Regions from separate parts of the Hydrogenophaga luteola genome, predicted to be linked through region 2. Evidence: riboswitches for the same ligand, from Rfam matches in the RefSeq annotation. Region 2 holds a riboswitch; the other holds the start of a gene.

Region 1 (15,062 bases), on a different contig from region 2:
AGGTGGGACTGGTCGACGGCATGCTCGGCGACAAGAGCCGCGCCGCGATCCGCGCCGAGCAGGCGCGGCTGGGGCAGGAGGTCAATGGGCGTGGGGGGATGAAGCTGTTGAAGGCTTTGCGCTCCGAGACGCCGCCGTCACTGCCTGCCGCGGACATTACCCCAGCTTCACCGCCGTCCCGCTGACGGCCACCATCATCATCCCGTTGGTCTCGCCCAGGACCTCGTAGTCGAAGTCGATGCCGATCACGCCGTTGGCGCCCAGTTCCTTGGCCGCCTCGATCAGTCCTTCCAGTGCCGCGTCGCGCGCCCCGGACAGCGCGCGCTCATAGCCTCCCGCCCGGCCACCGACCACGTCGCGCACGGACGAAAACATGTCGCGGAAAATGTTGGCGCCGATGATGGCTTCGCCGTTGACCACGCCCAGGTACTGCTTCTGCTGGATGTCCGGTGGCGTGGTGGTGGAGAGGAAGAATCCGTCGGTGCTTTTGGAAAACCAGCCCATTCGTGTGCTCCGGTTGAAATGAAGACGCACCGCGTGGCGGGTGCCCACCCATTCTGACCCAACGTTCCAGCGGCGGAGGTCAGAGCCAGCCGAACTGCGCACGCACCTCGCGGGCCGTGACGTTGATCGGCGCGGTGCCGGCCTGGATGTACTGGCGCAGGTTGGTCGCGCGCACGCCACCGCCGTCCTGTCCGAGCACCGCCACGCCCTTGATGCGCCAGCCTCGCTCGCGCAGACCCGTCACATAGGTCAAGGCGTCGGGGTAGTCCATGAGGTCCGTGTGCACGGCATTCGGCAACAGGGAGAACAACACCGCATCGCAGCGCGAACGGTTCACCTCCTGTACAAAATCGTCCAGCGTCGTGCGGGTGTTCTGCAACGCGCCGACACGGGCATAGAAACGCACCGGTCTGCCGGATTGCAGCTGGATGTCGCGCACGCTGCGGTTGAAGCAACCGGTCAGGCTGCGGATGACGGAGGTCTTGCGGGTGTTGGCGTTGCCGATCAGCAGATATGCGTCCATGCTGCCATTCTCATGCAACGCGGCGGCCCCGCCGGTCGTCGGCGAATGCTCACCACAGGGACTGTGGGCGCCCATCGCGCAGGGTCCACGCGTGTTGCGCCATCGCCTGGGCCTCCTGTGCGTCGTGTGTGACGAGGATGGCCGTCATGCCCGCCTCGGCGATGCGCTCGCGGAACTCGTCGCGCAATTGCTCGCGCAGGTGGGCATCCAGCGCGCTGAAAGGCTCATCCAGCAGCAGTGCTCTCGGCTGGGTGATGAGCGCCCGCGCCAGCGCCACGCGCTGCTGCTCGCCGCCCGAGAGCGTCCAGACCCGAGCGTCGCCGTGACCACCCAGGCCAAAACGCGCCAGCATGGCTTGCGCGCGCTCGCGGGCTTTGGCCTTGCGCACGCGCTGCTCGATCAGGCCGAAGGCCACGTTGTCGCGCACGTTCAGATGCGGGAAGAGCGCGAAGTCCTGGAACATCAGAGCGAAGCCGCGCCGCTCTGGCGGCCAGCCGGTGATGTCCACGCCATCGAACCAGACGCTGCCCTGCTCCGGCGCTTCGAGCCCGGCGACGATCTTGAGCAGCGTGCTCTTGCCGCTGCCCGAGGCGCCGAGCAGCGCCACCGTCTCGCCCGCGTCAACGCGCAGGTTCACACCCGAGAGCAGCGGCCACTCCGCAGCGTCATGCCAGTGTTTGTGGATGTTGCGCAGTTCAAGCATGGAGGGCATTGTCCCTGTCGCGTCCCTCGATCAGCAGGAAGGCCAGCAGCGCCAGCGCCATCAGCAGCGCCGCGAGCACGAAGGCAGCGTCGAGCTGGACGGCACCGGGCCGGCCCAGGTGCTGGTGGATAAGGGTGGTGAGCGTGGTCCACTCGGGCCGCGAGAGGAACAGCGTGACCGCGAACTCACCCAGCGCGGTGGCGGCGGCGAAGGCCATGCCGCGCCGCAGCGCGGGTGCGATCAGCGGCAGGGTCACGCGACGGAACACGCGCCAGGGCGAGGCGCCGAGTGTGGCCGCGGCCTGCGCATAGTGGGCGGGCAGGCTGTCGAGCGCAGAGCTGACCGACTTGGTGACGAAGGGCCAGGCCAGCAGCGCATACGCCGCCAGCAGCACCGCGAGGCTCGCACTCCAGTCGGGGTAGAGCAGCAGCAGGCCAAAGGCCACGCTGACGGGCGAGACCACGAAGGGCAGGAAGGCCAGCGCGCGCCAGGCCACCGCGCCTTGCAGGGCAAAGGCGTGCGACAGGCCGAGCGTGGTTGCAAACACGACGGCCAGCACCGAGAAGCGCAGCGTGTTGCCCAGCGCGGTCAAGGTTTCGGGGTCGGTGAGCACGGCCGCACCCTGACCGGAAAAAAGGGCCGCCGCGGCGTGCCAGAGAATGGCCGCCAGCGGCGCAACACAGACCAGCACCAGCAGCCCCATCGCGCCGGCCACGCCGAGCCACTGAAGGGCGCCCGAGGGCCGCTGCCGCAGCACCGGTGTGACCCGCGCCGGCGCGGCCAGCCGCCGTTCCAGCCAGGCATAGGCCAGCGCGACCGCGCCGGTCAGCGCCATCATCCAGACCGCGAGCACACCCGCAAGGCCCAGCTCCAGCTCGTGCGCCACCAGGGTGTAGATCTCGACCTCGGCGGTGGCGAAGCGCTGGCCACCCAGCACCAGCGCGAGGCCGAAGCCCGCAAAGCAGTAGAGGAACACCAGGCACAGCGCCGACGCCAGCCAGGGTGCAATGGCCGGCCACTCGATGCGCCAGAACGCACGCCAGGGTGTGGCGCCCAGGGTGCGTGCGGCCGCCAGCCGCTGAGCGCCGACCTGTTCCAGCGCGTCGACCCCGGCGCGCACCACCAGGCAGAGGTTGAAGAACAGGTTGCCGTAGAGCAGCAGCCAGGGCGTGTCGGTCAGTCCGATGCCGGCCTCGGCCAGCGGCCCGCCGACCAGGCCGCGCGGTCCCCACAGCGCCAGCACGCCCATGGCCGCCACCAGGGTCGGCACCACGAAGGGCAGCATCAGCAGGCGCAGCACCAGTCTGCGGCCCGGAAACTCACGCCGTGCCAGCACCCAGGCACACGGCAGGCCCAGCAGCAGCGCCAGGGCGCAGGTGATGGCCGCCTGCGCGAACGACCACAGCACGCGCCAGCGCAGGTGATCGTCCTGCCAGACGTCGAGCCAGCGCAGCGGTTCGGCATCGGCCGCGCCGGGCGCCAGCCCCTCAGCCAGCAGCCGCAGCACTGGCGCCACCAGCACCACCGCCAGGAAAACCAGCGGCAGTGCAGGCAGCAGCCAGCGGCGGGACAGGCTCACTTGAGGACCGTTTTGGTCCAGCGCTGCAGCCAGGCTTTGCCCTTGCTGTTGATCTCGGCGGGAGCCGGGTTGTCAAACACCGTCGGTTCGACGGCATGCGCCTTCATCACGTCCACCCGCGCCGCGCCGGCTTCGGCCGGGTACATCCACATGGTGGTCTGCAGCGCCTGCTGCGCCGGCGCCGAGCGCAGGAACTCGATGAACTTGCCAGCGGCTTCGCGCGCCGCAGGGTTGCCGCCCTTGACCAAGGCCACACCCTCAACCTGGCGGAACACGCCGCCCTTGAGGAACAGGTTGGCGGTGGGCGACTCGGTGATCTTTTCCTTGCTGTAGAAGACCTCGGCCGCCGGGCTGCTGGCGTAGCTCACCACGATAGGGTGCGTGCCGCCGTTGCGCGTGAACTCGGTGTAGTAGGCCTCGGTCCATCCCTTGACCACCTTCACACCGTTGCCGCGCATCTGGCCCCACCACTCAAAAGCGCCCTCTTCGCCCAGGCCGGCGATGGTCGCAAACAGGAAGGCCTGGCCGGGGCTGGACGTGGCGGGGTTCTGCACCACCAGCAGCTTGGCGTAGGCGGGCTTGGTGAGGTCCTCCAGCGAGGCCGGCAGGGCCAGGCCTTTCTTCGCGAACCAGGCCTTGTCGATGTTGAGATTGACGTAGCCGAAATCCACCGGCACCACGCCGCCGTCCATGCTCACCGCGGCCGCGCGCTGCGCCGCGGGGCCGGTGTAGGGCTCGACCACGCCGGCGGCCAGCGCACGCGGCAGCAGGGTGTTGTCGATGCCAAAGGCCACGTCGGCAATCGGCTTGGCTTTCGTCAGGATGAGCTTGTTGGTCATCTCGCCGGCGTCACCGGCCTTGACGATCTGCAGCCGCACGCCCGCGTCCTTCTCGAACTGCGCCAGCAGCTCCTTGGGCAGGTCGAACGAGCTGTGGGTCAGCACGCGCAGCGGCATGGGTGCCTGCGCCTGGGCCAGGCCCGCGAGCGACAACGAAGAGAGGGAGAAGAGCGCCGAAAAGAGAAACCGCCGTTGCATGTGAAGCCGCCTTGTCAAAACGCCCGCGAGGGCTTGAGCAGGACGGACCACGGCAAACGGCGGACCGGCTTGTCACGCTCCCTACGCTGGCACAACCCAGATCAGGTGAGAGGGGTATTTCTCAGCGCCCAGGCCTTGCGGCGGCGCACCCCCGGTGAAACGCGAGATTGTAGGTTGTGGCAACGTCTGGCGGCGTATCCCGCTCCATGCCTGTCAGCCCAAAGGGATGTTGCTGGCGCGACGGGCGGGCCAAGCCCTAGCATGCGATTTTTCAAGGAAATGCCCATGTCACACACCCCGACCGTCCCCGCACTGCTGGTCACCCTGTGTCTCGGCTTCATTCCCTCTTTCGCAAGTGCACAGTCGGCAGCGCCGCTGCCCACCTTCCCGCCCGACGCCCAGCCGGTGGCGCCCGAGGTGTTGAAGGAAAGACTGACGGGGAACTCGTTCTCCTACCGCACTGCCAGTGGCGGCGAGGTCCGGCTGCAGTTCAAGAGCGATTTCGTGTACGTCAACGCGGGCCAGACCAACGACTCGGGGCGCTGGCGAATCGAAGGCAGCCAGATGTGCATTGAATGGAACCGCATACCAAACAGCGGCTGTTCCGAAGCACGCATGCTTGGCAACACGGTCTACCTCACACGCGTCGCCAACGGCGAGGTGATCAGACTGGAGTAATGCTGAGGCTCTGCAGCCAAGAAAAAAGGCCCTGACGGGCCTTTTTTCCTGAGGTCGGGTGCGACAACCCGGGCAATCAGCCGCCCTTCTTCGAGCGCTTGCCGGGGTTCTTCTTGGTGCGGGTGGCCACACCACGCTCCAGGCTCACGCGCTGGCCACGGCCGGGGGTGGGCAGCACCACGCCGTTGGCGGCGGTGGGACGGGGGGAGGCTTTGCGGTCGGCTTCGGTGACGATTTTGTTGCCCATGTCAGTCTCAAGGGAAAGTTGGTTGGAAACCCCGTATTGGACCACATGACCACGTCCCGCCCAGGTGCCGGGGTGCGGCGCTAAGCTCGCACCATGTTCGCGCTGCTCAAGACCTACTCCTGGCAGGAACTGCGCCACCACCCCTGGCGCACGGCCGCGGCCGTGGTGGCGGTGATGCTGGGCGTGGCACTGGCGCTGGCGGTGCAGCTGATCAATGCGTCGGCGCTGGCGGAGTTTTCCGGGGCGGTGAGCGCGGTGAACGGTCAGCCCGACCTCTCATTGCGCGCGCGCCAGGGCGGGCTGAACGACGCCCTGGTGGAGCCGGTGGCGCAGGCGCCGGGTGTGGCGGCCGCGAGCCCGGTGCTGGAAGTGTCCACATCGGTTCTGCTCGCCAATGACCAGCGCCTGGGCGTGCGGCTGGTCGGCGTGGATGCCCTGTCGGTGGCCGCCGTCTCGCCCGCGCTGATGCCGCTGCCCACGCCGGGCGACGATCCAACGGGCCGGGGGCGCTTCGAGCTGTTCGCCCCCGATGCGGTGTTCCTCAACCCGGCGGCGAGCCAGGCGCTGGCGCCTTCGGGCGATCTACCGGCCACGCTGCAGGTGCAGAGTGGCCTGGAGCGCGCGACCCTGCGGGTAGCCGGCACCGTCAACGCGTCCGGCGCACCCCTGATGGTGATGGACATCGCGGCGGCGCAGGCGCTGATGGACCGCATCGGAGAAATCAGCCGCATCGACCTGCGTCTGGCGCCGGGCACCGATGCGCAAGCCCTGCTGCGCGAACTCGCCCTGCCGCCGTATGTGATCGCCCAGCCGCCCGGTCAGGCGAGCGAGCGCGCCGATAACCTCTCGCGCGCCTACCGGGTCAATCTGACCGTGCTGGCCCTCGTGGCTCTCTTCACCGGCGGCTTCCTGGTGTTCTCAGTGCTCTCGCTGTCGGTCGCACGACGCCAGCAGCAGATTGCGCTGCTCGGCGTCCTGGGTCTCTCGGCGCCGGAGCGGCTGCGCCTGGTGCTTGCCGAGTCGGCGGTGCTGGGCCTGATCGGCAGCGCGCTGGGCGTGGCGCTGGGCACCGGGCTGGCGGTGGCTGCGCTGCGGCTGCTGGGAGGCGACCTGGGCGGAGGCTACTTTTCGGGCGTCGCGCCGTCGCTGCACTGGAGCACGCCGGCCGCCCTGCTCTACGGCGCGCTGGGTGTGGTCGCCGCCCTGGTCGGCGGCTGGTGGCCGGCGCGCGCGGCGGCGGCCATGGCGCCGGCCCTCGCGCTCAAGGGGCTGGGTGCAGCCGGTCCGATGTCCCGGCGAAGCCACTGGCTCGCTGTGGGGCTGGTGGTCCTGGCCGCGACCCTGGCCTGGGCACCGCCGGTTGCGGGCATTCCGCTGGCCGCCTATGTGTCGGTGGGCCTGCTGTTGATCGGAGGTATCGCGGCGCTGCCGCTGGTGGTGGGCGCCCTGCTGGACCGCGTGGCGCCTCGTGTGGCCGGGCAAGCCTTGCCCCTGCTGGCGGTCGAACGCTCGCGGCGCCTGCGCGAGACCGCCGCCGTGGCCACCAGCGGCGTGGTCGCAAGCCTGGCGCTGTCGGTCGCACTGACGGTGATGGTGGCCAGCTTCCGCGACTCGGTGGCGCAGTGGCTCGACGGCGTGCTGCCCGCACAGCTGTATGTGCGCAGTGCGAGCAGTGGCGCGCAAGGGCAGGTCCTGCCGTCAGACTTCGTGGCCGCGGTGCGCGCCGTGCCAGGCGTCGACCGCGTCGACCCGCTGCGCGCCACCGAGGTGCTGGTGGACCCGGCCCGGCCGGCGGTGACTCTGCTGGCGCGGCCGCTGGTGCACGACGACACCGGCGAGCCCGGCCAGCGCCTGCCCCTGATTGGTGACGCGGTGCAGGCGCCGCCCAACACCGTGGCGGTGTACGTGAGCGAGGCCATGATGGATTTGCACGGCGCGCGCCCGGGCGGCGCGCTGGACGCGCTCGCCCCGGCGTTCCCGAAGCTGCCGGCGGGCACCCGCTTCTTTGTGGCCGGCGTCTGGCGCGACTACGTGCGCCAGCACGGCAGCGTGGTCATCGATCTGGCGGACTACCAGCGGCTCTCGGGCGACACCCGCGTCAACGACCTCGCGCTGCACCTCTCGCCTGGCACCGACGAAGACGCGGTGCGCGAGGCCGTCCGTGCGCTGGCGCAGTCCGCGGGCGCACAGGACCTGATCGAGTTCGCTTCGGCGGGCCAGATCCGCGCCACCTCGCTGCGCATTTTCGACCGCAGCTTCGCCGTCACCTACTGGCTGCAGGCGGTGGCCATCGGCATCGGCCTGTTCGGCGTGGCGGCCAGCTTCAGCGCCCAGGTGCTGGCGCGGCGCAAGGAGTTCGGATTGTTGGCCCACCTGGGACTGACGCGCCGGCAGATCCTGGGCGTGGTCGCGCTCGAAGGCCTGTCGTGGACGACCCTGGGCGCACTCGCCGGACTGGCATTGGGTCTGGCCGTGAGCGTGGTGCTGGTGCACGTGGTCAACCCGCAGAGCTTTCACTGGACCATGGAGCTCTCTCTGCCCTGGTGGCGCCTGCTGGCGCTGTGTGCGGCCGTGGTGGCCGCCGGCACGGCCACCGCCTGGCTGGCCGGGCGCGCCGCCGCTGGGCGCGACGCGGTGCAGGCCGTCAAGGAGGACTGGTGATGAACGGTCTCACGCGCCGCGCGCTGATCGCCGCCGGACTGGCGGCGCCGCTGCCTGCGCTTTCACGCGATCTGGTGCCGCGCCCGCTGGTGTTCCCGCGCGACCACGGCACCCACAACGACACGCGCACCGAGTGGTGGTACCTGACCGGCCACGCGAAAGATGCCAGCGGGCGCGAGTTCGGTTTCCAGATCACCTTCTTCCGCAGCCGCGTCGATGGCACCGAATCGCTGCCGGGCCGCCTGGCCGCACGCCAGTTGCTGTTCGCCCACGCCGCCATCACCGATGTGCGCAGCGGCCGGCTGCTGCACGACCAGCGCCTGGCGCGCTGGAACGGCGAACCGCCGGCGCGCACCGAGCGTGCGGTGTTCGCCAGCGCCGAAGACACCCATGTGGCCATCCGCGACTGGTTCCTGCGCCGCGAGGCCGACGGCCGTTACACCACGCGCGCTTCGGGCGACGAGCTGCAGATCGACCTCGAAGCCACGCCCCGCCAGGCCTGGCTGCTGCAGGGCGACCAGGGCTTCTCGCGCAAAGGCCCCGAGGCTTCACAGGCCAGCTTCTACGTCAGCCACCCGCAGCTGGCGGTGCGAGGCACCCTGGGCGTGAAGGGCGAGCGCTTCGAGGTCCAGGGCACGGCCTGGCTGGACCACGAATGGAGCGAGGCGCTCATGCACCCCGAGGCCGTGGGCTGGGACTGGTTCGGCATGAACCTGTTCGACGGCCACAGCGTCACCGCCTTCCAGCTGCGGCGCGCAGACGGCAGCAAGCTCTGGGCCGGCGGGTCCTTCCGTGCCGCCGGCAGCGCCCAGAGCCCGACCGACATCTACCGCTTCCGGCCCGGAGAGCTGGACTGGGTGCCGCAGCGCCACTGGACCAGCCCGCGCACCCGCGCGCGCTATCCGGTGGAGTGGATGGTTCGCACCCCGGCGGACTTCTACACCGTCAAGGCGGTGATCGACCCGCAGGAGCTGGACGCCCAAGGCAGCACCGGCACGGTGTACTGGGAGGGACTGTCCAACCTGTACGACAGCAACGGAAAACACGTCGGCCGCGGCTACCTGGAGATGACCGGCTACGCGAAGCGGCTGGTGCTCTGAGCACACAAGGGCGGCGGACCGTCAAAACAAGGGAGAAACCCCTAAACCGCGCTCACTCGTTGCAACCCATAACGGTTTTACCCATAATGTTGCGCTGCACCATGGGTACCACCACTGCTCCCCTGCAAGTTGGCCTTGAGGATCTCCTCGGCGACATGCAACACGCCCGCCGCATCGGCGATATGGGCCGCCTCGCCCTGCTGGCCTACTGCGAGGTGCGCCGCTGGGCCCGCCAGGCCGGCGAGCCCGAACTGGCCGACCGCTCGACCGAACTGATCACCCGCCACCCGTACGCCAGCCGCGACCAGTTCATGGAACAGATCGACGACCTGATCTTGGCGCTGGAGCAGGCCCACAGCCGCGTGACCGGTCAGCACGCCCCGCAATGAGCCAGGCCGGCGCGAAGCCGGCACACTCGGGGGCATGAGCACCCTGTCTTCCGCAGACCGTCCCCGCGCCACCACCCCCACATCCCTGAGCGGATTGTTCCCGTTCCTGAGGCCCTACCGTTGGCAGATCGCCGGCGCACTGGTGTTCCTGACACTGGCCGCCGTGGCCACGCTGCTGTTTCCGCTGGCACTGCGCCAGCTGATTGACGGCGGACTGGTGTCGGCCGACCGCGGCGACCATACCATGGCCCTGCGCGGCCACTTTCTGCAGCTGTTTGCCGTGGCGGTGCTGCTGGGCCTTTCGTCAGCGGTGCGCTTCTATTTCGTCAGCTGGATCGGGGAGCGCGTAACGGCCGACCTGCGCAATGCCGTCTACAGCCACGTACTGCGCCAGAGCCCGCAGTTTTTCGAAACCACGCAGACCGGCGAGGTGCTCTCGCGTCTGACCACCGACACCACACTTGTGCAGACGGTGGTGGGTTCGTCGATGTCGATGGGCCTGCGCAACGCGGTCACCGGCATCGGCGCGTTGGGCATGCTGATCTGGACCAACCCCTACGTAATGACGCAGGTGCTGCTGATCCTGCTGCTGGTGGTGGCGCCCAGCATGTGGTTCGGACGGCGCGTGCGCAAGCTCTCGCGCGCCAGCCAGGACCGTGTGGCCGACTCCAGCGCCATCGCGGCCGAGGTGCTCAACGCGATTCCGGTGGTGCAGAGTTACGCGGCCGAGGACCGCGAGGCGCAGCGCTTCTCGGCCTCGACCGACAACGCCTTTCTCACCGCCGTGCGGCGCAGCCGCGCCCGCGCCGCGCTGATCGCCTTCATCATCATCAGCACCGCAGCCCTGCTGCTGTGGGGCCTGTACCAGGGCACGCAGGCGGTGATCGCCGGCCAGATCAGCGCCGGCCACCTGGGCCAGACGGTGGTCTACATCATCATCCTGGCGGGCGCGGTGGCGGTGCTGGGCGAGGTCTACGGCGACCTGCTGCGCGCGGCCGGTGCAAGCGAGCGGCTGATGGAGCTGCTGGTGCTGGAGTCGCCGGTGCAGTCGCCGGCGCAACCGGTGTCCGTGCCCTTGCCGCAAGGTGGCAGCACGGTGCGCTTTGAGCAGATCACCTTTCACTACCCCTCGCGCCCGGACCAGCCCGCGCTGTCCGGTCTGAGCCTGGACGTGCGTCCGGGACAGACCGTGGCCCTGGTCGGCCCCAGCGGCGCCGGCAAGACCACGGTCTTCGGCCTGCTGCTGCGCTGGTACGACCCGGCCACGGGCACCATCACGCTGGATGGCACACCGATCCAGCGCATGGGCCTGCAGGCGCTGCGCGAGCGCATCGGCATCGTGCCGCAGGACCCGGTGATCTTCTCCAGCAGCGCGATGGAGAACATCCGCTACGGCAAGCCTGGCGCCAGCGATGACGAGGTGCGCGCCGCCGCGAAGGCAGCCTTTGCAGACGAGTTCATCGTGCGCCTGCCCGAGGGCTACGGCACCTTCCTGGGTGAGCGCGGCGTGCGGATCTCTGGCGGCCAGCGCCAGCGCATCGCGATTGCGCGCGCCATGCTCAAGAACCCGCCGCTGCTGCTGCTCGACGAAGCGACGAGTGCGCTGGACGCGCAGAGCGAGCGCATGGTGCAGGCGGCACTGGAGTCGGCGATGAAGGACCGCACGACACTGGTGATCGCACACCGGCTGGCGACCGTGCAGCAGGCCGACCGCATTCTTGTGCTGGACCACGGGCGTCTGGTGGAGCAAGGCACGCACGCCGAGCTGGTGGCGCTCGGTGGGGTGTATGCGCGGCTGGCTGCTCTGCAGTTTTCTGCCTGAGCTTTGTTGGTTTGATTGCCCGCACCTCGCGCAGGGTGATGCGGGTGGGCGGGCGCAGTCCCCATTCGCGGTTGCCCGCACGGCGGACCACCACAGAGTCGTTGACGAACTGCAGCAGGCCCACCCGCACAGACACCCGCGAGGTGGGACGGAGAACGACCACCCGCACCACCTGCCCTTGCCAGCCAAGCCAGAGCGCTGAAGGAAAAGCGTCAGACCAAAGAAGTCAGACGTGGTGACAAGCCACCAGCCGCCCCTCCACCGCCCGCAACAACGGCAACTCGGAAGAGCAGCGCGCATCCGCCCGCGGACACCGCTTGTGGAACGCACAGCCCGACGGCGGATTCAGCGGACTCGGCAGCTCGCCCGTGATCGGGATCTTCTTCTGCCGTTGCGCCGGATCGATCGACGGTGTCGCCGACAGCAGCGCCTGCGTATACGGGTGCAGCGCGCCCGCGAACAGCGCATCCTTCGGCGCCGACTCCACCACGCGCCCCAGGTACATCACCATCACATGGTCGGCGATGTGCTCCACCACCGCGAGGTTGTGCGAGATGAACACATACGCCGTCTGCAGCTGTTCCTGCAGGTCCATGAACAGATTCAGCACCTGCGCCTGGATCGACACGTCCAGCGCCGAAGTCGGCTCGTCCGCCACCAGGATCTTGGGCTGCAGCACCATCGCGCGCGCAATCGCGATGCGCTGGCGCTGGCCGCCCGAGAACATGTGGGCGTAGCGGTCGGCGTGCTCGGGGCGCAGGCCTACGAGCTTCAGGATCGCCTGCACCTTCTGCTTTCGCTCGTCCGCCGACATGGTCGTGTTCAGCAGCAGCGGCTCGGCGATCTGGTGACCGATCTTCTGGCGCGGATTCAGCGACGCATAGGGGTTCTGGAACACCATCTGCACCTGGCTGCGCAACCGCTTGTACTGCGCGCGGTCGCCCGGCACCACCCACTCACCACCCACCTGCAATCGGCCTTCGGTCGGCTCCTCGATCAGCGTGAGCTGGCGCGCCAGCGTGCTCTTGCCGCAGCCCGATTCGCCCACCACCGCCAGCGTCTGTCCGGCGGCGAGCGAGAAGGACACGTCGACGAGGGCCTTGACGGTCAGCTTCGGTTTGAAGGCGCCCTGCGACACGCCGTAGTGGCGCGTCAGCGACTCGGCCTGCATCACCGGCGTGGCGTTCTGAAGATCCTGACTCATGACACCACCTCCTCGGCCACAAGGGGGAAGAAGCAGCGCACCTGGGCGCCCTCATGGGCGAGCAGCCCGGGGCGTTCGTTCTGGCAGCGCGGCTGAACCTTCGGGCAGCGCGGCGATAGCAGGCAACCGGCCGGCCGGTCGTGCTGGCCGGGCACGATGCCCGGCAGTGTGTGCAGGCGCCGGGCACCGCGGCTGTGCTCGGGCACGCTCTGCAGCAGCGCGGCGGTGTAGGGGTGCGAGGGCGCGGCGAACAGCCGGTCCACCGGGCCCTGTTCGACCACCTGGCCAGCGTACATCACGGCCACGCGCTGCGCCACCTCGGCCACCACCGCCAGGTCGTGCGTGATCAGGATCAGCGCCATGTGGTGCGCCTGCTGCAACTGCACCAGCAGCTCCATGATCTGCGCCTGGATGGTCACGTCCAGCGCCGTGGTCGGTTCGTCTGCGATCAGCAGCTTGGGGTTGCAGGCGATCGCCATCGCGATCATCACGCGCTGCGCCATGCCGCCGGAGAACTGGTGCGGGTAGCTGTCCAGCCGGCTCTGCGCGCCCGGAATCTCGACCATCTGCAGCAGTTCCAGCGCCCGCGCGCGCGCCGCCGCGCCGCGCAGGCCCATGTGTTCGCGCAGCACCTCTTCGAGCTGGTAGCCCACGGTGAAACACGGGTTCAGGGAGGTCATGGGGTCCTGGAAGATCATGGCCATGTCCTTGCCCAGGATCTTGCGGCGCTGACGATCGCTGATCTTCAGCAGGTCCTGCCCGTCAAAGTTCAGGCGCTGCGCGTTCACGCGCCCCTGCCCCGCCAGCAGGCCCATCATCGCCATCATCGAGACCGACTTGCCCGAACCCGACTCGCCGACGATACCCAGCACCTCGCCCTGGTTCAGTTGCAGGTCCAGCCCGTCGACCGCACGGAAGCCACGGCCCTTGGCGCCGAACTCGACGCTCAGTTGTTGGATGTCCAGAAGGCTCATGTTGGTGTTCCTTGCCCGTTCATGAGGCCGACTTGAGTTTGGGGTCGAGCGCGTCTCGCAGCCCGTCTCCCACCAGGTTGATCGCCAGCACCGACAGCAGGATGGTCAGGCCCGGCAGCGTCACCACCCACCACGCGCTCTCGATGTAGTCGCGCGCCGAGGCGAGCATGGTGCCCCACTCGGGCAGCGGCGGCTGCACGCCCAGGCCCAGGAAGCCCAGTGCTGCGATTTCAAGGATCGCGGCGGAGAAGCTCATGGTGGCGTGCACGATCAGCGGCGCGGTGCAGTTGGGCAGCACGGTCACGAACATCAGCCGCAGCGTGCGTGCTCCCGACAGTCGAGCGGCCGTCACGTAGTCGCGCTTGAGCTCGCTCATCGCCGAAGCGCGCACCAGCCGCACATAGGCCGGCAGCGACACCAGGGCGATCGCGATCATGGCGTTGACCAGACCCGGGCCGAGGATGGCCATGATCGCCACCGCCATCAGCAGAGACGGCAGCGCCATCACGATGTCCATGACACGCATGATGGTCGCGTCGACCCACTTGCCAGCGAACGCCGCCACCAGTCCGAGGATCACCCCTGGCACCAGGGCCATCAGAACCGACACCAGACCGACCAGCAGCGACAGCCGCGCGCCATGGATCAGGCGCGAGAGCAGGTCACGACCCAGCTCGTCGGTGCCCAGCAGGAACTGCGAGCTACCACCGGCCCAGACGGGAGCCTGCAGGAAATGGTCGCGGTACTGTTCGATCGGGCTGTGCGGTGCGACCAGCGGCGCGAACAGCGCCAGCACCACCACCACGGCCATGAACAGCAGACCAGCCACAGCCCCCTTGTTGAGCGAGAAGGCTCGCCAGAATTCTTTGAAATTCATGAGGTCACCCGGATGCGTGGGTTGGCCACACCGTAGAGCAGGTCCACGGTGAAGTTGGTCAGGATCACCAGCGTGGCGACCAGCAAAATGCCGTTTTGCACCACTGGGTAGTCGCGCCGGCCGATCGCCTCGATCAGCCATTTGCCGATGCCCGGCCAGGAGAAGATGGTCTCGGTCAGCACCGCGCCGCCCATCAGCGTGCCCACTTGCAGGCCGACCACGGTCAGCACCGGGATCAGCGCGTTGCGCAGCGTGTGCACGAAGATCACGCGCGTGGGCGACAGGCCCTTGGCGCGCGCGGTGCGCACGTAGTCTTCGCGCAGCACCTCCAGCATCGAAGAGCGCGTCATGCGCGCGATCACAGCCAGCGGGATCGTGCCCAGCACGATGGCGGGCAGGATCAGGTGGCGCACCGCGTCCCACCAGGCGCCGGCGTTGAGCTCGGGGTCGGCCTGCTCGGCCAGCCAGGCGTCGATCAGCATGAAGCCGGTCTGCGGCGGCACATCGAACATCAGGTCCAGCCGGCCGGAGACCGGCGTCCAGCCCAGGCCGACCGAGAAGATCAGGATCAGCAGCAGGCCCCACCAGAAGATGGGCATCGAGTAGCCGGTGAGCGCTCCGGTCATGACCGTGTGATCCAGCCACGTCCCGCGCTTGACGGCGGCGAGCACCCCAGCGATGAGACCGAACACCAGTGCGATCAGCAGCGCGCACAGCGCCAGCTCCAGCGTCGCGGGGAACAGCGACTTGAACTCGGTCCAGAC
Region 2 (15,062 bases):
CAGACAGTCGCGGCCAAGGGCGCGCCCGAGGCCGTGATGGACCTGTGCCACCTGGACGATGCGCAGAGGGCCCACATCGCGGGCGTGGTGGACAGGCTGGCCGCCGAGGGGTTGCGGGTGCTCGGTGTGGCGAGCGGCACGTTCGAGGGCCAGGACTGGCCGGCAGGCGAACACGACTTCGACTTCAGCTTCGTCGGGCTGCTGGGCCTGGCCGACCCGGTGCGCCCGCAGGTGCCGGCAGCCATCGCTGAGTGCCGCGCCGCCGGCATCCGCGTGGTGATGATCACCGGCGACTACCCGGCCACGGCGCGGGCCATCGCACAGCAGGCCGGCCTGGCAGGTCCGCAGGCCGAGGTGCTGTCCGGCGACGAAATGACCACGCTCAGCGACGCCGCGCTGAGCGCGCGCATGGCCAACGTGAGCGTCTGCGCCCGCATCGCGCCCGAGCAGAAGCTGCGCATCGTGCAGGCGCTCAAGGCGCGCGGCGACATCGTGGCCATGACCGGCGACGGCGTGAACGACGCGCCCGCGCTGCGCGCCGCGCACGTGGGTGTGGCCATGGGGCTGCGCGGCACCGACGTGGCGCGCGAGGCGGCCTCGCTGGTGCTGGTGGACGACGACTTCGCGGCCATCGTGCGCGCGGTGCGGCTGGGGCGGCGCATCTTCGACAACCTTCGCAAGGCCATGTCCTACATCCTGGCGGTGCACGTGCCCATCGCCGGCACGGCGCTGCTGCCGGTGCTGTTCGGCTGGCCGGCGCTGCTGTTCCCGATGCACATCGCGCTGCTCGAACTCATCATCGACCCCGCCTGCTCGGTCGCGTTTGAAAACGAACCCGCCGAAGGCGACCTGATGCAGCGTCCGCCGCGCGACGCCAGCGCGCCGCTGTTCGGGGGTGTGACCCTGTGGCTGGCGTTGCTGCAGGGCCTGGGTGTGCTGACGGCCGTGCTGGGAGCCTTTGCCTGGGCGGCTCCCCGTCTGCCTGAGCAAGAGGCCCGCGCTTTCGCCTTCGCCACCCTGGTGGTCGGCAACCTGGCGCTGATCCTGTCCAACCGGTCTGCCACCGAGCCATTCTGGGCCACGCTGGGCACGCCCAACCGTGCGCTCTGGTTGGTGGTGGTGCTGACCCTGGCATTGCTGCTGGCGGCGCTGTACGTGCCCTGGGCCGTGGAGGTGCTGCGCTTCGCGCCGCTGCCCTGGCACGAACTCGCGGCGGCCTGCGGGCTCGGCCTGCTGAGCGTGCTCTGGTTCGAGACCATCAAGCAGGTACGGCGCAGACGGCGCAACCAGGCCTGACCGGCGAGGGGCATTTGGCGCCCCGCAAAGAACCACGCTACACTGCGCGCCTGCTCCGGGGTGCACGGGCCTGACAAGGCCCGGCGCTGAGATGGTGTGACACACCGAACCCGTGAACTTGATCCGGCTAGTACCGGCGAAAGAAGAGCGTTGCCTTGAAGGACCCATGGACGGGATGCATCCGTCCACACCCATGGTCCCTCCAGGCGGTCCTCCGGAGCTGTTCGTTTCCGCAACAGCTTTTTCACTCAGGAGACCGCCCGATGAACGCCCCCGACAAGCTCCAGCAGCTGCTCACGCTCACGCGCGAGCCCTTCCCCCAGTCGCGCAAGGTCTATGTGCCCGGCGCTCAGCCCGGCGTGCAGGTGCCCATGCGCGAGATCGCACTGACCAACGGCGAGACCGTCACGGTCTACGACACGTCCGGCCCTTACACCGACCCTGCCGCCGACATCAACATCCGCCGTGGTCTGGCGCCCGTGCGCAGCGAATGGGTGGCCGCGCGCGGCGATACCGAGGCCTATGAGGGCCGCACCCGCGTGGCACTGGACGATGGTGGCAAGCACGGTGAGACTGCGGATGCACGCATCGAGGCCCTGCGCGCCGAAGCCGCCGGCCTGCAGCGCCAGCCGCTGCGCGCCAAGGCTGGCGCCAATGTGACGCAGATGCACTACGCACGCCAGGGCATCGTCACCCCCGAAATGGAGTACATCGCCATCCGCGAGAACGGCAAGCGCGAGTGGATGCGCGAATACCTGGGCGACGCCGAGCGCGAGGCGCGCCTGCGCGGCAACCCCATGGGTGCGCGCATTCCCGACGTGATCACGCCGGAGTTCGTGCGCGACGAGGTGGCACGCGGCCGCGCGGTGATTCCCGCCAACATCAACCACCCCGAGGTCGAGCCGATGATCATCGGCCGCAACTTCCTGGTGAAGATCAACGCCAACATCGGCAACTCGGCCGTGACCTCGTCGATCGAGGAAGAGGTTGAAAAGCTCGTGTGGTCCATCCGCTGGGGCGGCGACACGGTGATGGACCTGTCCACCGGCAAGAACATCCACACCACGCGCGACTGGATCGTGCGCAACTCGCCCGTGCCCATTGGCACGGTGCCGATCTACCAGGCGCTGGAGAAGGTGGGCGGCGTGGCCGAAGACCTGACCTGGGACATCTTCCGCGACACGCTGATCGAGCAGGCCGAGCAGGGCATCGACTACTTCACCATCCACGCCGGCGTGCGCCTGCCCTTCATCCACCTCACCACGAAGCGCCGCACCGGCATCGTCTCGCGCGGCGGCTCCATCCTGGCCAAGTGGTGCATCACCCACCACAAAGAGAACTTCCTGTACACGCACTTCGAAGAGATCTGCGAAATCATGAAGGCCTACGACGTGACCTTCTCGCTGGGCGATGGCCTTCGCCCGGGCTCGGGCGCCGACGCGAACGATGAAGCTCAGTTTGCCGAACTGCGCACGCTGGGCGAGCTGACGCAGATCGCCTGGAAGCACGATGTGCAGACCATGATCGAAGGTCCCGGCCATGTGCCCATGCACATGATTCAGGCCAACATGGACGAGCAGATCAAGCACTGCCAGGAAGCGCCGTTCTACACGCTCGGACCGCTGACCATCGACATCGCGCCGGGCTACGACCACATTGCCAGCGCCATCGGCGCCGCCATGATCGGCTGGATGGGCACCGCCATGCTGTGCTACGTGACGCCCAAGGAACACCTGGGCCTGCCCGACCGCGACGACGTGAAGCAGGGGATCATTGCCTACAAGATCGCCGCCCACGCGGCCGACGTGGCCAAGGGCCACCCGGGCCAGCGCGCGCGCGACGACGCCATGAGCAAGGCGCGTTTCGAGTTCCGCTGGCGCGACCAGTTCGCCCTGGGCCTGGACCCGCAGACCGCCGAGGCCTACCACGACGAAACCCTGCCCAAGGACTCCAGCAAGGAGGCGCATTTCTGCTCCATGTGCGGGCCGAAGTTCTGCAGCATGAAGATCACGCAGGACGTGCGCGACTACGCCGCGGCGAAAGGCCTGAGCGAAGAGCAGGCCCTGGCCGACGGCATGGCACGCAAGAGCGAAGAGTTCAAGGCAGTGGGCGGCGAGTTCTACGTGCCCGTCGACTCCTTGAAAAACAAGGCCTGAGCCATGGCGCGCATCGGTATCGCGGGCGCTGGCCTGCTGGGCCGGCTGCTCGCCTGGCAGCTGGCGGGCACGCACGAGGTGACGGTGTTCGATCCGGCCAATGGCCCGCAGGCCCGCAGCGACGGCCGGGGGCCGGCGGCTTTCACCGCGGCGGGCATGCTCAGCCCGCTGGCCGAGCTGGACAACAGCGGCCCCGCCATCGCAGCACTGGGCTGGCGCTCGATGGTGCTGTGGCGCGAGATCACCGATGAACTGTCCCAACCAGACACGTTCCGCACCCTGGGCAGCCTGCTGGTGGCGCACGGCAGCGACCTGGGCGCAGCCCAGCGCGTGCTGGCCCGGCTGGCCCAGGCGCCCGACCTGGCCGGCGTGGTACAGACCCCGCAGCGGCTGGACCGCGCCGCACTGGCCGCGCTGGAGCCCGCTATCGACCCGCGCCTGCACGCCTGGCTGCTGCCGGGCGAGGGACAGATCCTGCCGCTGCAGGTGCTGCCCGCGCTGTGCGCAGCCGCGCCGCGCGTGCGCTGGCGCTGGCAGCACACGGTGGCATCGGTCGCCCCGGGCCGCATCGTGCTGGACGATGGCAGCGAACAGCGCTTCGACCTCGCCATCGACGTGCGCGGCACGGGCGCACGGCCCGACCTGCCGGTGCGAGGCGTGCGCGGCGAGGTGGTCTGGCTGCAGGCGCCCGGCGTGCCCCTGCACCGGCCGGTGCGCCTGCTGCACCCGCGCCACCGCGTCTACATCGTGCCGCGGCCGGGCGACCACATCGTCATCGGTGCCAGCGAGATCGAGAGCGAAGACCGCTCTCCCGTGAGCCTGCGCAGCGCGGTCGAGCTGATGGCCGCCGCGCAGAGCGTGATGCCCGAGCTGGCCGAGGCGCGCATCGTGCACCTGGAGACCAACCTGCGCCCGGCCCGGCCGGACAACGAACCGCGCATCGACACCGAAGACGGCCTGCTGCGCATCAACGGTCTGTACCGCCATGGCTGGCTGCTGGCGCCGGCGCTCGCGCAGGATGCGCTCGCTGCACTGGGACTCCCCGCTGCGCCGCTACGCGGCTTCCCCCCTCCCGTTCCGGAGGGGGGACACAGCCTGCGGCCGGGCGAAGCCCGTTCTGCGACTGTTCTGGATCAAGCCTCTGCCCACGTCGACCTATGCTGAACTTCAACGGCCTCACCTTGCTGTGCCCCGAGGGCCTGACGCTGGCCCGGCTGTTGGACGAGCAGGGCCTGGACCCCGATACCATCGCGACCGCCGTCAACGGCGCCTTCGTGCCGCGCGACCAACGCGCCAACACCGTCCTGCAGCCCAACGACACCGTGCTGACCTTCCAGGCCATCGTCGGCGGCTGACCCCACTCACCGAACCCGGAGACCCCACCATGTTCCGCACCCTGCTCAAGTCCAAGATCCACCGCGTCGCCGTGACCCAGTGCGAACTGCACTACGAAGGCTCCTGCGCCATCGACGAAGACCTGCTGGACGCCTCCGACATCGCCGAGAACGAACAGATCCACATCTGGAACATCAACAACGGCGAACGCTTCATCACCTACGCCATCAAGGGCGAGCGCGGCAGCGGCATGATTTCGGTCAACGGCTCGGCCGCGCGGCGCGCCTCGGCGGGCGACCTGCTCATCATCGCGGCCTTCGCGCAGGTGCACGAGGACCAGGTGGCCACGCACAAGCCGAAGCTGGTGTTCGTCGATGATCACAACCGCGCCAACGGCTCGCGCGACCACGTGCCGGTGCAAACACAGGAACAGGCGAAGTGAACACCGCCGACCTGGCGCAGCGCAGCCTGCGCAGCGTGTGGCACCCCTGCACGCAGATGAAGCGCCACGAGGCCCTGCCGCCGGTGGCCATCGCGCGCGCCGAAGGCCCGTGGCTGTACGGCACCGACGGCACCCGCTACCTCGACGCCGTGAGCTCCTGGTGGGTCAACCTGTTCGGCCACAGCCACCCCGCCATGCGCGCCGCGCTGGCCGACCAGATGTCCACGCTGGACCATGTGATGCTCGCCGGCTTCACGCACGCGCCGGTGGTGGAGCTCTCGGAGCGGCTGTCGGCGCTGACCGGCCTGGGCCACGCCTTCTACGCCAGCGACGGCGCCTCGGCCACCGAGATCGCGCTCAAGATGAGCGCCCACTTCTGGCGCAACAGCGGGCGCCCGGCCAAGAGCCGCTTCGTCGGCCTGGCCGGGGGCTACCACGGTGAGACCGTGGGTGCGCTGGCCGTGACCGACATCGCCCTGTTCCGCGAGGCCTACGCGCCGCTGGTGCGGCTGGCCGCCACCGTGCCCAGCCCCGACCGGCGCGGCATCGGGGCCGACGCCGCTGCGGCTGCGCTGGCCGACTGGCTCGCGCAACACCACGAGACCACGGCCGCGCTGATCGTGGAGCCGCTGGTGCAGTGCGCCGCCGGCATGGCCATGCACGACGCCGCCTACCTGCGCCAGGCGCGCGCGCTGTGTGACCGCTACGGCGTGCACCTGGTGGTGGACGAGATCGCCACCGGCTTCGGCCGCACCGGCACCCTGTTCGCGCACGAACAGGCCGGCATCCGGCCCGACTTCTTGTGCCTGTCCAAGGGCCTGACCGGCGGCACGCTGCCGCTGTCGGCGGTGCTGACCACCGACGCGGTCTACGCCGCCTTCTACGACGACGACGTGGCGCGCGGCTTCCTGCATTCGCACTCCTACACCGGCAACCCGCTGGCCTGCCGCGCTGCGCTGACCACGCTGGACCTGTTCGAGCAGACCAACGCGCTGGCCCGCAACCACGACACCGCGCAGGCGCTGGACGCGCTGCTGGCGCCGCTGACCACGCACCCGCGCGTGCAGCACGCGCGGCGCCAGGGAATGATCTGGGCCTGGGACATCGAGACATCGTTGCCCGACTTCGCGCGCCGCTACCAGGGCCATGCGCTGGCGCGCGGCCTGGTGCTGCGACCCATCGGCAAGACGCTGTACTTCATGCCGCCCTATGTGCTGGACGAAGAGGCGATGCAGCACCTGACCCACGGTGCGCTGGCCGCGCTGGAGGCCACGCTTTCGGAAGAAACCCCATGACCGCCTTCTTCGTCACCGGCACCGACACCGGCGTGGGCAAGACCTTGGTGAGCTGCGCGCTGCTGCACGCGCTGGCGCGCCGCCACCCGCGCGTCGTGGGCATGAAGCCCGTGGCTGCCGGCCTGGTGCCCACGCCGGATGGCTGGGACAGCGAGGACGCCATGACCCTGCGTGCGGCCTCCTCCGTGCGGGTGCCACCCGCGCTGGACAACCCGGTGCGCCTGCCCGACCCGCTCTCCCCGCACCTGGCGGCCGAGCGAGCGGGCACCCGCATCGACATCCACCACCTGGTGGCCTGCCAGCGCGCACTGGCGCAGCGCGCCGACGCGGTGGTGGTGGAAGGCGCGGGCGGCTTCCTGGTGCCGCTCACACCCGAACACACCGGCGCCGACCTGGCGCAGGCCCTGGGCCTGCCGGTGCTGCTGGTGGTGGGGCTGCGCCTGGGCTGCCTGAACCACGCGCTGCTGAGCGCCGAAGCCATCCGCGCGCGCGGCCTCACGCTGGCGGGCTGGGTGGCCAACCGCATCGACCCCGGCATGGCCGCGGCCGACGAGAACATCGCCTTCCTGCGCCAGCGCCTGGGTGCGCCGCTGCTGGCCGACATTCCCCACAGCACCACGCCCGACTTCCGCGCGGTGCCCATCGAACTGCCATGAGCAGTGCCCCCCTGCGCCGCTTCGCGTCTTCCCCCCGGGGGGACGCACCCTGTGGCCCGGCATAGCCGGTTCCACGGGCGCCCCGGACAGTGACACCTATCCATGAACAACGACACGAACGCCCCGTTCACCCCTTCGTCGACCTCCTGGCTCGACGAGATCCCGCAGCGCCTGCAGGCGCTGGACGAGGCCCACCTGCGCCGCCGCCGCCGCGCGGTCGAGCCCGCGGGCGACACCCCCAGCGGCGCGGTGCTGCGCGTGGACGGGCGCGAGATGCTGGCTTTCTGCAGCAACGACTACCTGGCCCTGGCCGGCCATCCCGATCTGGCCGATGCCGCCTGCGAGGGCGCGCGCCGCTTCGGTGTGGGCGCCGGGGCCTCGCCCCTGGTCAGCGGCCACAGCACCGCCAACGAGGCGCTGGAGCATGAACTGGCGGCCTTCTTGGGCCTGCCGCGCGCGCTGTACTTCTACGCCGGCTACGCCACCAACATCGGCATCGTGCCGGCCCTGGTGGGCGACGGCGACGCGATCTATTCCGACGCGCTCAACCACGCCTGCCTGATCGACGGCGCGCGGCTCTCTCGCGCCCGCATCCACCGCTTCGCCCACGCCGACCTGGCGGACCTTGAACAGCAGCTCGCCGCCAGCCCAGCCCGGCGCAAGCTGGTGATCAGCGACGCGGTGTTCAGCATGGACGGTGACGTCGCCGACATCCCCGCGCTGCTGGCCCTGTGCGAACGGCACGACGCGCTGCTGCTGCTGGACGACGCGCACGGCTTCGGCGTCTGCGGCCCGCAGGGGCGAGGCAGCCTGGCCGCCGTGGGCCTCACGGACATCGGAGGCAGGGCCGGCGCCTCGCGCCGCGTGCTCTACATGGCCACGCTGGGCAAGGCCGCGGGCGTGGCCGGCGCCTTCGTGGCCGGGCCCGACGACCTGGTCGAGTGGCTGCTGCAGAAGACCCGCAGCTACATCTTCGCCACCGCCGCACCGGCCCTGCTGGCCTGCGCGCTGCGCAGCAGCCTGCGACTGATCGAGCAGGGCGACGACCGCCGGGTGCAGCTGCAGCACCGGATCGCCCAGCTGCGCGAGGGCCTGCAACCGGTGCTCGCGAAGAGCGGCTGGCGGCTCGGCCACTCGGACACGCCCATCCAGCCGCTGCTGATCGGCGGCAACGCCGAGGCACTGGCCGTCATGGAAGGCCTGCGCGAGCAAGGGATCTGGGTGCCGGCCATCCGCCCGCCCACCGTGCCCGAGGGCACGGCGCGGCTGCGCATCGCGCTCTCGGCCGCCCACACCGAAGACCACATCCACCGGCTGGTCCAGGCGCTGGACCGGCTGGCGTGCGCACCGGCCACCCCGCCCACGGTCTCTCACGGAGCCTGAACCATGTCCACCCTCACCGTCTATGGCACCGAGCTGTCCAGCCGCTTCTTCCTGGGCAGCGCGGGCTACCCCTCGCCCCAGGTGCTGCGCGAGGCGATCACCGCCAGCGGCACGCAGGTGGTCACCGTCGGCCTGCGCCGCACCCTGGCAGCGGCCGGCGACAACGGCTTCGTGCAGGGCATCGTCGACAGCGGCGTGCGCCTGCTGCCCAACACCGCCGGCTGCCGCACGGCGCGCGAGGCCATTACCCTGGCCCACATGGCGCGCGAGCTGTACGGCACGCGCTGGATCAAGCTCGAAGTGGTGGGCGACGAGCACACCCTGCAGCCCGACCCCTGGGGCACGGTGGAGGCGGCGGCGCAGCTGATCAAGGACGGCTTTGCGGTCTTTCCCTACTGCACCGACGACCTGGTGACCTGCCAGCGCCTGCGGGACGCGGGCTGCGAAGTGCTGATGCCTTGGGGCGCGCCCATCGGCTCGGGCCAGGGCCTGATCAATCCGTTCGCACTGCGCACGCTGCGCGCGCGCCTGCCGGGTGTGCCGCTGGTGGTGGACGCCGGCATCGGCGCACCCAGCCACGCGGCGCAGGCCATGGAGCTGGGCTTTGACGCCGTGCTGCTGAACTCCGCCGTGTCACAGGCCGTGGACCCGGTGCGCATGGCGCACGCCTTTGGCCTGGCCATCGAGGCAGGCCGCGCTGCCTTCGAGGCTGGCGTGATGGCGCCACAGGACATGGCCGTGGCCTCGACCCCCGTCAGCGGACACCCCTTCCTGATCGCATGAACACGCTCCCCATCCTCTGGAGCATCGCCGGCACCGACAGCGGCGGCGGCGCGGGCCTGGCGGCCGACCAGCGCGCGGCCGACGCCTTCGGCGTGCACCTGTGCCCCGTGGTCGCCGCCGTCACCGCGCAGAGCACCACCGCGGTGACCCGCATCGACGCGGTACCGCCCGACCTGCTGGACGCCCAGCTGGCCGCACTGGCCGAGGACCTGCCGCCGACCGTCATCAAGACCGGCCTGCTGGGCAGCGCGGCCAATGCGCAGGTGGTCGCGCACTGGGTGGACCGGCTGCGCCTGCGCGCGCCGCTGGCCTTCGTGATCGACCCGGTGCTGCGTGCGAGCACCGGCGCCGGTTTCGTGGACGAGGCGCTGATGCGGGTCTACCGCGAGGAGCTGCTGCCCCGCGCGACCGTGGTCACGCCCAACCAGCACGAAGCAGTGCGCCTGCTCGGCCCGGACGGCGGCAGCGGTGTGCCGGCCATGGCCTCGGCGCTGCGTGCGCAGGGCGTGCAGGCGGTGGTGGTCACCGGCGGCGACGCCGCCACGCCTGCGCTCTCACACGACTGGATCGACACGCCGCACGCGCGCGGCTGGCTCACGCTGCCGCGGGTGGACACACCCCACCACCACGGCACCGGCTGCACGTTCACCACCTCACTGGCCGCGGCGCTGGCGCTGGGCTTCGTGGCGGCCGACGCCGCCGTGCTGGCCAAGATGGCGACCACGCACGCCCTGCGCCACGCGCGCGCCGTGGGGCGTGGCGCCGGACCGGTGGTGGCCCGGGAAGGCTTTGGCGCCGATGCGTCCCTGCTGCCGCGGCTGTCAGTGGGTGAGCAGGCGCCCACCGGCTGGCCAGAGTGCACTCGCGGCCGCGAGCCCGGGGTCTACGCCATCGTCGACAGCGCCGAGCGGGTGGAGATGGTGCTGCGCGCGGCCCCCACGGTGGACACCATCCAGCTGCGCATGAAAAGGCCCGCGGACCTGGACGACGGCGCCTGGGCCGCGCAGTTGCGCGCCGCCATCGCCCGCAGCCAGCGCGCGGCCGACGTGGCCGGCGTCACGCTCGTCATCAACGACCACTGGCACGCGGCGCTGCAGGCCGGCGCCCGCGCCCTGCACCTGGGGCAGGAAGACCTGCTGGCGCTCGCCCCCGCCGACCATGCGGCGCTGCAGGGCGCGCGAGACGGAGGCGTGCAGCTGGGTCTCAGTTCACACAGCCTCTGGGAGTTGTGCCGTGCGGCCAGCCTGCTGCCCGACCTGATCGCCTGCGGTCCGGTCTGGCCCACCACCACCAAGGACATGCCCTGGCGGCCGCAAGGCCTGGACAACCTGGCCTGGTGGGCCCACATGGCACCGGCGCCGGTGGTGGGCATCGGCGGCATCCTGGAACCGGCGCAGCTGCAAGCGGTGGCCGCGGCCGGGGCGGCCGGCGGCTGCGTGGTGCGGGGCCTGGGCGAGGACCCGTCGCAAACCCTGCCCGCCTGGCGCGCGGCGTGGGTCGAAGGGCGGTCCGCCGCAGCGCAGGCCCAGGTACCGGCACTGCCGCACCCCTCGCTGCCGGTGCCCCATGCCGGCCTCCGGTAGGTGATAAGGGTTAACCCTAGGCTCTGGTAAGGTTCACGGGTTTGCCAACCGCCGGGCGACCGGGGCGCCAGACGCCCCGGGGCACCGGCATTTTTCATCCCGGAGAAAACCATGGATCGTCGTTCCCTGATCAAAAACGCCGGCATCGCTGGCGTGCTCGCCGCCGGCGCGGCCCCCGCCGTGCACGCCCAGGCGGCCGTGCGCTGGCGCCTGGCGTCGAGCTTCCCCAAGTCGCTGCCCACCATCTACGGCTCGGCCGAGAAGTTCTCTGAAACCGTCAAGGCGCTCTCGGGTGGCAAGTTTGAAATCTCGGTGCACGCAGCGGGCGAGCTGGTGCCCCCCTTCGGCGTGGTCGATGCGCTGCAGAACAGCACCATCGAGATGGCGCAGACCGCGTCCTACTACTTCACCGGCAAGAACCCCATCTTCGCCTTCGGCTGTGCCGTGCCCTTCGGTCTGACCGCGCGCCACATGGACGCCTGGATGGAACACGGCAACGGCCGCAAGCTGATGGACGAGTTCTACGCCCAGTACAACATCGCCTCCATGAGCGCGGGCAACACCGGCACCCAGATGGGTGGCTGGTACCGCAAGGAGATCAAGTCGGCCGCCGACCTCAAGGGCCTGAAGATGCGCATGGGCGGCGGCCTGTTCGGCGAAGCCATGACCAAGCTGGGCGTGGTGGCGCAGAACATGCCCGCCGGCGAGGTCTACCAGGCGCTGGAAAAGGGCACGCTGGATGCGACCGAATTCGTCGGCCCGTTCGACGATGAAAAGCTCGGCTTCCACAAGGTCGCCAAGCACTACTACTACCCCGGCTGGTGGGAAGGCGGCGCCGAGCTGGAGTTCTTCATCAACAAGAAGGCCTTCGAAGCGCTGTCGGCCGAGAACAAGGCCATCGTGCGCGCCGCCGGCGCCGTGGCCGCGCGCGACATGACCGCCAAGTACGACGCCCAGAACCCGGCCGCCCTGCGCCGCCTGGTGGCCGCCGGCACCAAGCTGCGCGCCTTCGACAAGTCCATCATGGACGCGGGCTACAAGGCCAGCATGGAAGTGTTTGCCGAGCACGAGGCCAAGTCGCCCGAGTTCAAGAAGATCCACCAGGACATGCGCGCCTTCCAGCGCGACCAGGTGCTGTGGAGCAAGTTCTCCGAGTGGCGCTTCGACAGCTACATCGCCGGGCTGAAACTGTAAGCACCCCCTGCACTACCGCCTCGCGCAAAAAAGCCGCTCATCGAGCGGCTTTTTTGTGGGCGTAGGGCACCGCCGGTCAGGACTTTCCGTCGGCGACTGCCATGCGCGCGACCTGCTGATCCAGGATGGCCTCGGGTTCGTCGGCCTCCTGGGCGCTCGGGTGCGCCAGGCCTTGGTTCAGGCGCTGCATGTCCAGGTCGCCCGTCCACTTGGCCACCACCAGGGTCGCCACGCCGTTGCCCACCAGGTTGGTCAGGGCGCGAGCCTCGCTCATGAAGCGGTCGATGCCCAGGATCAGCGCCAGGCCGGCCACCGGCACGCCGCCCACGGCCGAGAGCGTGGCCGCCAGCACGATGAAGCCGCTGCCGGTGATGCCGGCCGCGCCCTTGGAGGTGAGCAGCAGCACGGCCAGCAGGGTCAGCTGCTGCACCAGGGTCATAGGCGTGTCGGTCGCCTGGGCAATGAACACCGCGGCCATGGTCAGGTAGATGGACGTGCCGTCGAGGTTGAAGGAATAGCCGGTGGGGATCACCAGGCCGACCACCGACTTGCGGGCGCCCAGGTTCTCCATCTTCTCCATCATGCGCGGCAGCACCGATTCGCTGGACGATGTGCCCAGCACGATCAGCAGCTCTTCCTTGATGTACTTGATGAACCGGACGATGGAAAAGCCGTGCAGGCGGGCGATCAGGCCCAGCACGCCGAACACGAAGATCAGGCAGGTCAGGTAGAAGGTGCCCATGAGCTTGCCCAGCGAGAACAGCGAGTCGATGCCGTACTTGCCGATGGTGAAGGCCATGGCGCCGAAGGCACCGATGGGCGCGACCTTCATGATGATGCCGACGATGTCGAACAGTACGTGGGACGACTTCTCGATGAAGTCGAACACCAGGGTGCCGCGGCCGCCGAACTTGTGCAGCGCGAAACCGAACAGCACAGAGAACAGCAGCACCTGCAGGATGTCGCCCTTGGCGAAGGCGTCCACCACCGAGGTCGGGATCACGCCCATCAGGAAGTCGACCGTGCCCTTCATCTTGCCGGGCTCGGTGTAGGCGGCGATCGCCTTGGTGTCCAGCGTGGCGGCGTCCACGTGCATGCCGCTGCCGGGCTGCACGAAGTTGACCACCAGCAGGCCGATGACCAGCGCCAGCGTGGACACCACCTCGAAATACAGCAGGGCCAGGCCACCGGTCTTGCCGACCTTCTTCATGTCCTCCATGCCGGCGATGCCGACCACCACGGTGCAGAAGATGATGGGGGCGATGATCATCTTGATGAGCTTGATGAAGGCATCGCCCAGCGGCTTCATCTGCTCGCCGAGTTCGGGGTGGAAATGGCCCAGCAGCACACCGATGGTGACGGCGGCCAGAACCTGGACATAGAGGGATTTGTAGAGCGGTTTGCGCTCGGCGGTTGCAGCCATGGCGTGTCTCCTGAGGGCTGTTTTGGGGATGCGGGACGATACGCAGCCCCCCGCCGCGCGCCAACTGTGGCGTTCAACAGTCGTAGAACTACGTACCGGCCCCGACGGCCCGCTGCACGTCGCGCAGGAGCCCTGCCCCCACGCTGCGCCCGAAGCCGTCCGCCACCGGCCGCAGGTGGTGCCGCAGCGCCTCGCGCTCAGCCGCGCCCAGCGCGTGCACCTGCAGGCTGGGGGTCTGGCGCAGGGTCGCCATGGCCTGGCGGTCCAGCGCCTCGGCCAGCCGGTTGCCGTGCGCCAGCGCCTCGTCCAGCGCCTCGTCCACCAGCGCACGGTCGTTCCGCGACAGGCTGGCCCAGAAGCGCGGGTGCGTCACCAACGCGTAGCCCAGATAGCCGTGCTGCGTCAGCGTCAGGTGCGGCTGCAGCGCGGCCAGGCCCTGCGTGAGGAAGTTCGACAGCGGGTTCTCCGCCGCGTCCACCACACCGCTGGCCAGCGCCCGCTGGGTTTCGCCAAACGGCAACACCACCGGCTGCGCCCCCAGGGCGCGCATCTGCTCGCCCAGCACCCGCGAGGCTTGCACCCGCACGCGCAGACCGCGGTAATAGTCCGGCGTGCGCAGCGCGCGCCGGGCGCTCATCTGCTTGAAGCCGTTGTCCAGAAAACCCAGACCCCGCATCTGCTGGCGTGCCAGCCGCTCCAGCAGCCCGCGCCCCACCGCCCCCTGCGTCACACGCCGCACCTGGGCCAGGTCGGCGAACAGGTAGGGCAGGTCGAACACCTCAAACTCGGGCACACCCGCCATACCGAACTTGGACAGCGAGGGCGCCAGCATCTCCACCGCGCCCAGGCGCAGCGCCTCCATTTCGTCGTCGTCGCCCCAGAGTTGCGAGTCCGGGTACAGCTCGACGCGGATGCGCCCGCCACCACGCTCATGCACCAGCGCCTGGAAACGCAGCGCCATCTGGCCCTTGGGTGTGTCCGGCGCCACCACGTGCGAAAAGCGCAGCAGCACCGGCTGCGCATCCGCCAGCGCGGCGCTGCCCACCACCGCACAGGCCGCGCCCAGCAGCATCCGGCGGCGCATGCTCGGCATGGCGCGCTGGGGCGGCGACGGTCGTTCGACAGACATGCTGGCTATGCTAGCGGGCCCATGGCTTCCGACACGCCCACGCGGCCCGCCCCCGACCTCGACGCGCTCGATCTGGACACGCGCCAGACCGCCGCCCTGACGCGCCGCGCCATGGGCTGGCTGGTGGCGCTGCTGCTGCTGGTGGCCGCGTCGGCGCTGGCGCTGTGGCTGTTCCTGCGCAGCGAAGAAGCGCGCGAGGCCGACCGCCGCCGCACAGCAGACGCCGAGTGGCTGGACCAGACCCTGCGCTTCCATTTCCGTCGGCTGGAGACCGATCTGGCCGCGCTGGCCCAAGTCCACCAGAACGGGGGCGACGACCAGGCGGTGGCTGCGCGCCACGGCCCTTGGTGGCAGAGCCCCGGCCGCATCGCCTTTCACGGCTGGGTG

The links. A riboswitch is a leader RNA that binds a small molecule or an ion and turns the genes downstream of it on or off. The one in region 2 is predicted to bind thiamine pyrophosphate.
Region 1: another riboswitch for thiamine pyrophosphate. It lies ahead of ACFOPI_RS05660 (thiamine ABC transporter substrate-binding protein); the one in region 2 lies ahead of thiC (phosphomethylpyrimidine synthase ThiC).

Annotation. Positions count from the first base shown of each region.
Region 1 is NZ_JBHRXX010000002.1:382,220-397,281, reverse strand. Features, by position in the region: gene ACFOPI_RS05685 (lytic murein transglycosylase) at 1-185, shown strand, start outside; gene ACFOPI_RS05680 (heavy metal-binding domain-containing protein) at 157-504, opposite strand; gene ACFOPI_RS05675 (hypothetical protein) at 584-1,027, opposite strand; gene ACFOPI_RS05670 (ABC transporter ATP-binding protein) at 1,077-1,730, opposite strand; gene ACFOPI_RS05665 (ABC transporter permease) at 1,723-3,309, opposite strand; gene ACFOPI_RS05660 (thiamine ABC transporter substrate-binding protein) at 3,306-4,346, opposite strand; TPP riboswitch at 4,407-4,509, opposite strand; gene ACFOPI_RS05655 (hypothetical protein) at 4,632-5,024, shown strand; gene ACFOPI_RS05650 (hypothetical protein) at 5,101-5,271, opposite strand; gene ACFOPI_RS05645 (FtsX-like permease family protein) at 5,365-7,932, shown strand; gene ACFOPI_RS05640 (lipocalin-like domain-containing protein) at 7,932-9,032, shown strand; gene ACFOPI_RS05635 (hypothetical protein) at 9,188-9,421, shown strand; gene ACFOPI_RS05630 (ABC transporter transmembrane domain-containing protein) at 9,456-11,243, shown strand; gene ACFOPI_RS05625 (dipeptide ABC transporter ATP-binding protein) at 11,470-12,447, opposite strand; gene ACFOPI_RS05620 (ABC transporter ATP-binding protein) at 12,444-13,421, opposite strand; gene ACFOPI_RS05615 (ABC transporter permease subunit) at 13,441-14,298, opposite strand; gene ACFOPI_RS05610 (ABC transporter permease subunit) at 14,295-15,062, opposite strand, start outside.
Region 2 is NZ_JBHRXX010000005.1:107,824-122,885, forward strand. Features, by position in the region: gene ACFOPI_RS10575 (cation-translocating P-type ATPase) at 1-1,296, shown strand, start outside; TPP riboswitch at 1,343-1,458, shown strand; gene thiC (phosphomethylpyrimidine synthase ThiC) at 1,560-3,452, shown strand; gene ACFOPI_RS10585 (FAD-dependent oxidoreductase) at 3,456-4,616, shown strand; gene thiS (sulfur carrier protein ThiS) at 4,610-4,807, shown strand; gene panD (aspartate 1-decarboxylase) at 4,837-5,229, shown strand; gene ACFOPI_RS10600 (adenosylmethionine--8-amino-7-oxononanoate transaminase) at 5,226-6,524, shown strand; gene bioD (dethiobiotin synthase) at 6,521-7,180, shown strand; gene bioF (8-amino-7-oxononanoate synthase) at 7,283-8,563, shown strand; gene ACFOPI_RS10615 (thiazole synthase) at 8,567-9,346, shown strand; gene thiD (bifunctional hydroxymethylpyrimidine kinase/phosphomethylpyrimidine kinase) at 9,343-10,929, shown strand; gene ACFOPI_RS10625 (TRAP transporter substrate-binding protein) at 11,041-12,123, shown strand; gene ACFOPI_RS10630 (dicarboxylate/amino acid:cation symporter) at 12,200-13,546, opposite strand; gene ACFOPI_RS10635 (DctP family TRAP transporter solute-binding subunit) at 13,635-14,675, opposite strand; gene ACFOPI_RS10640 (two-component system sensor histidine kinase NtrB) at 14,697-15,062, shown strand, end outside.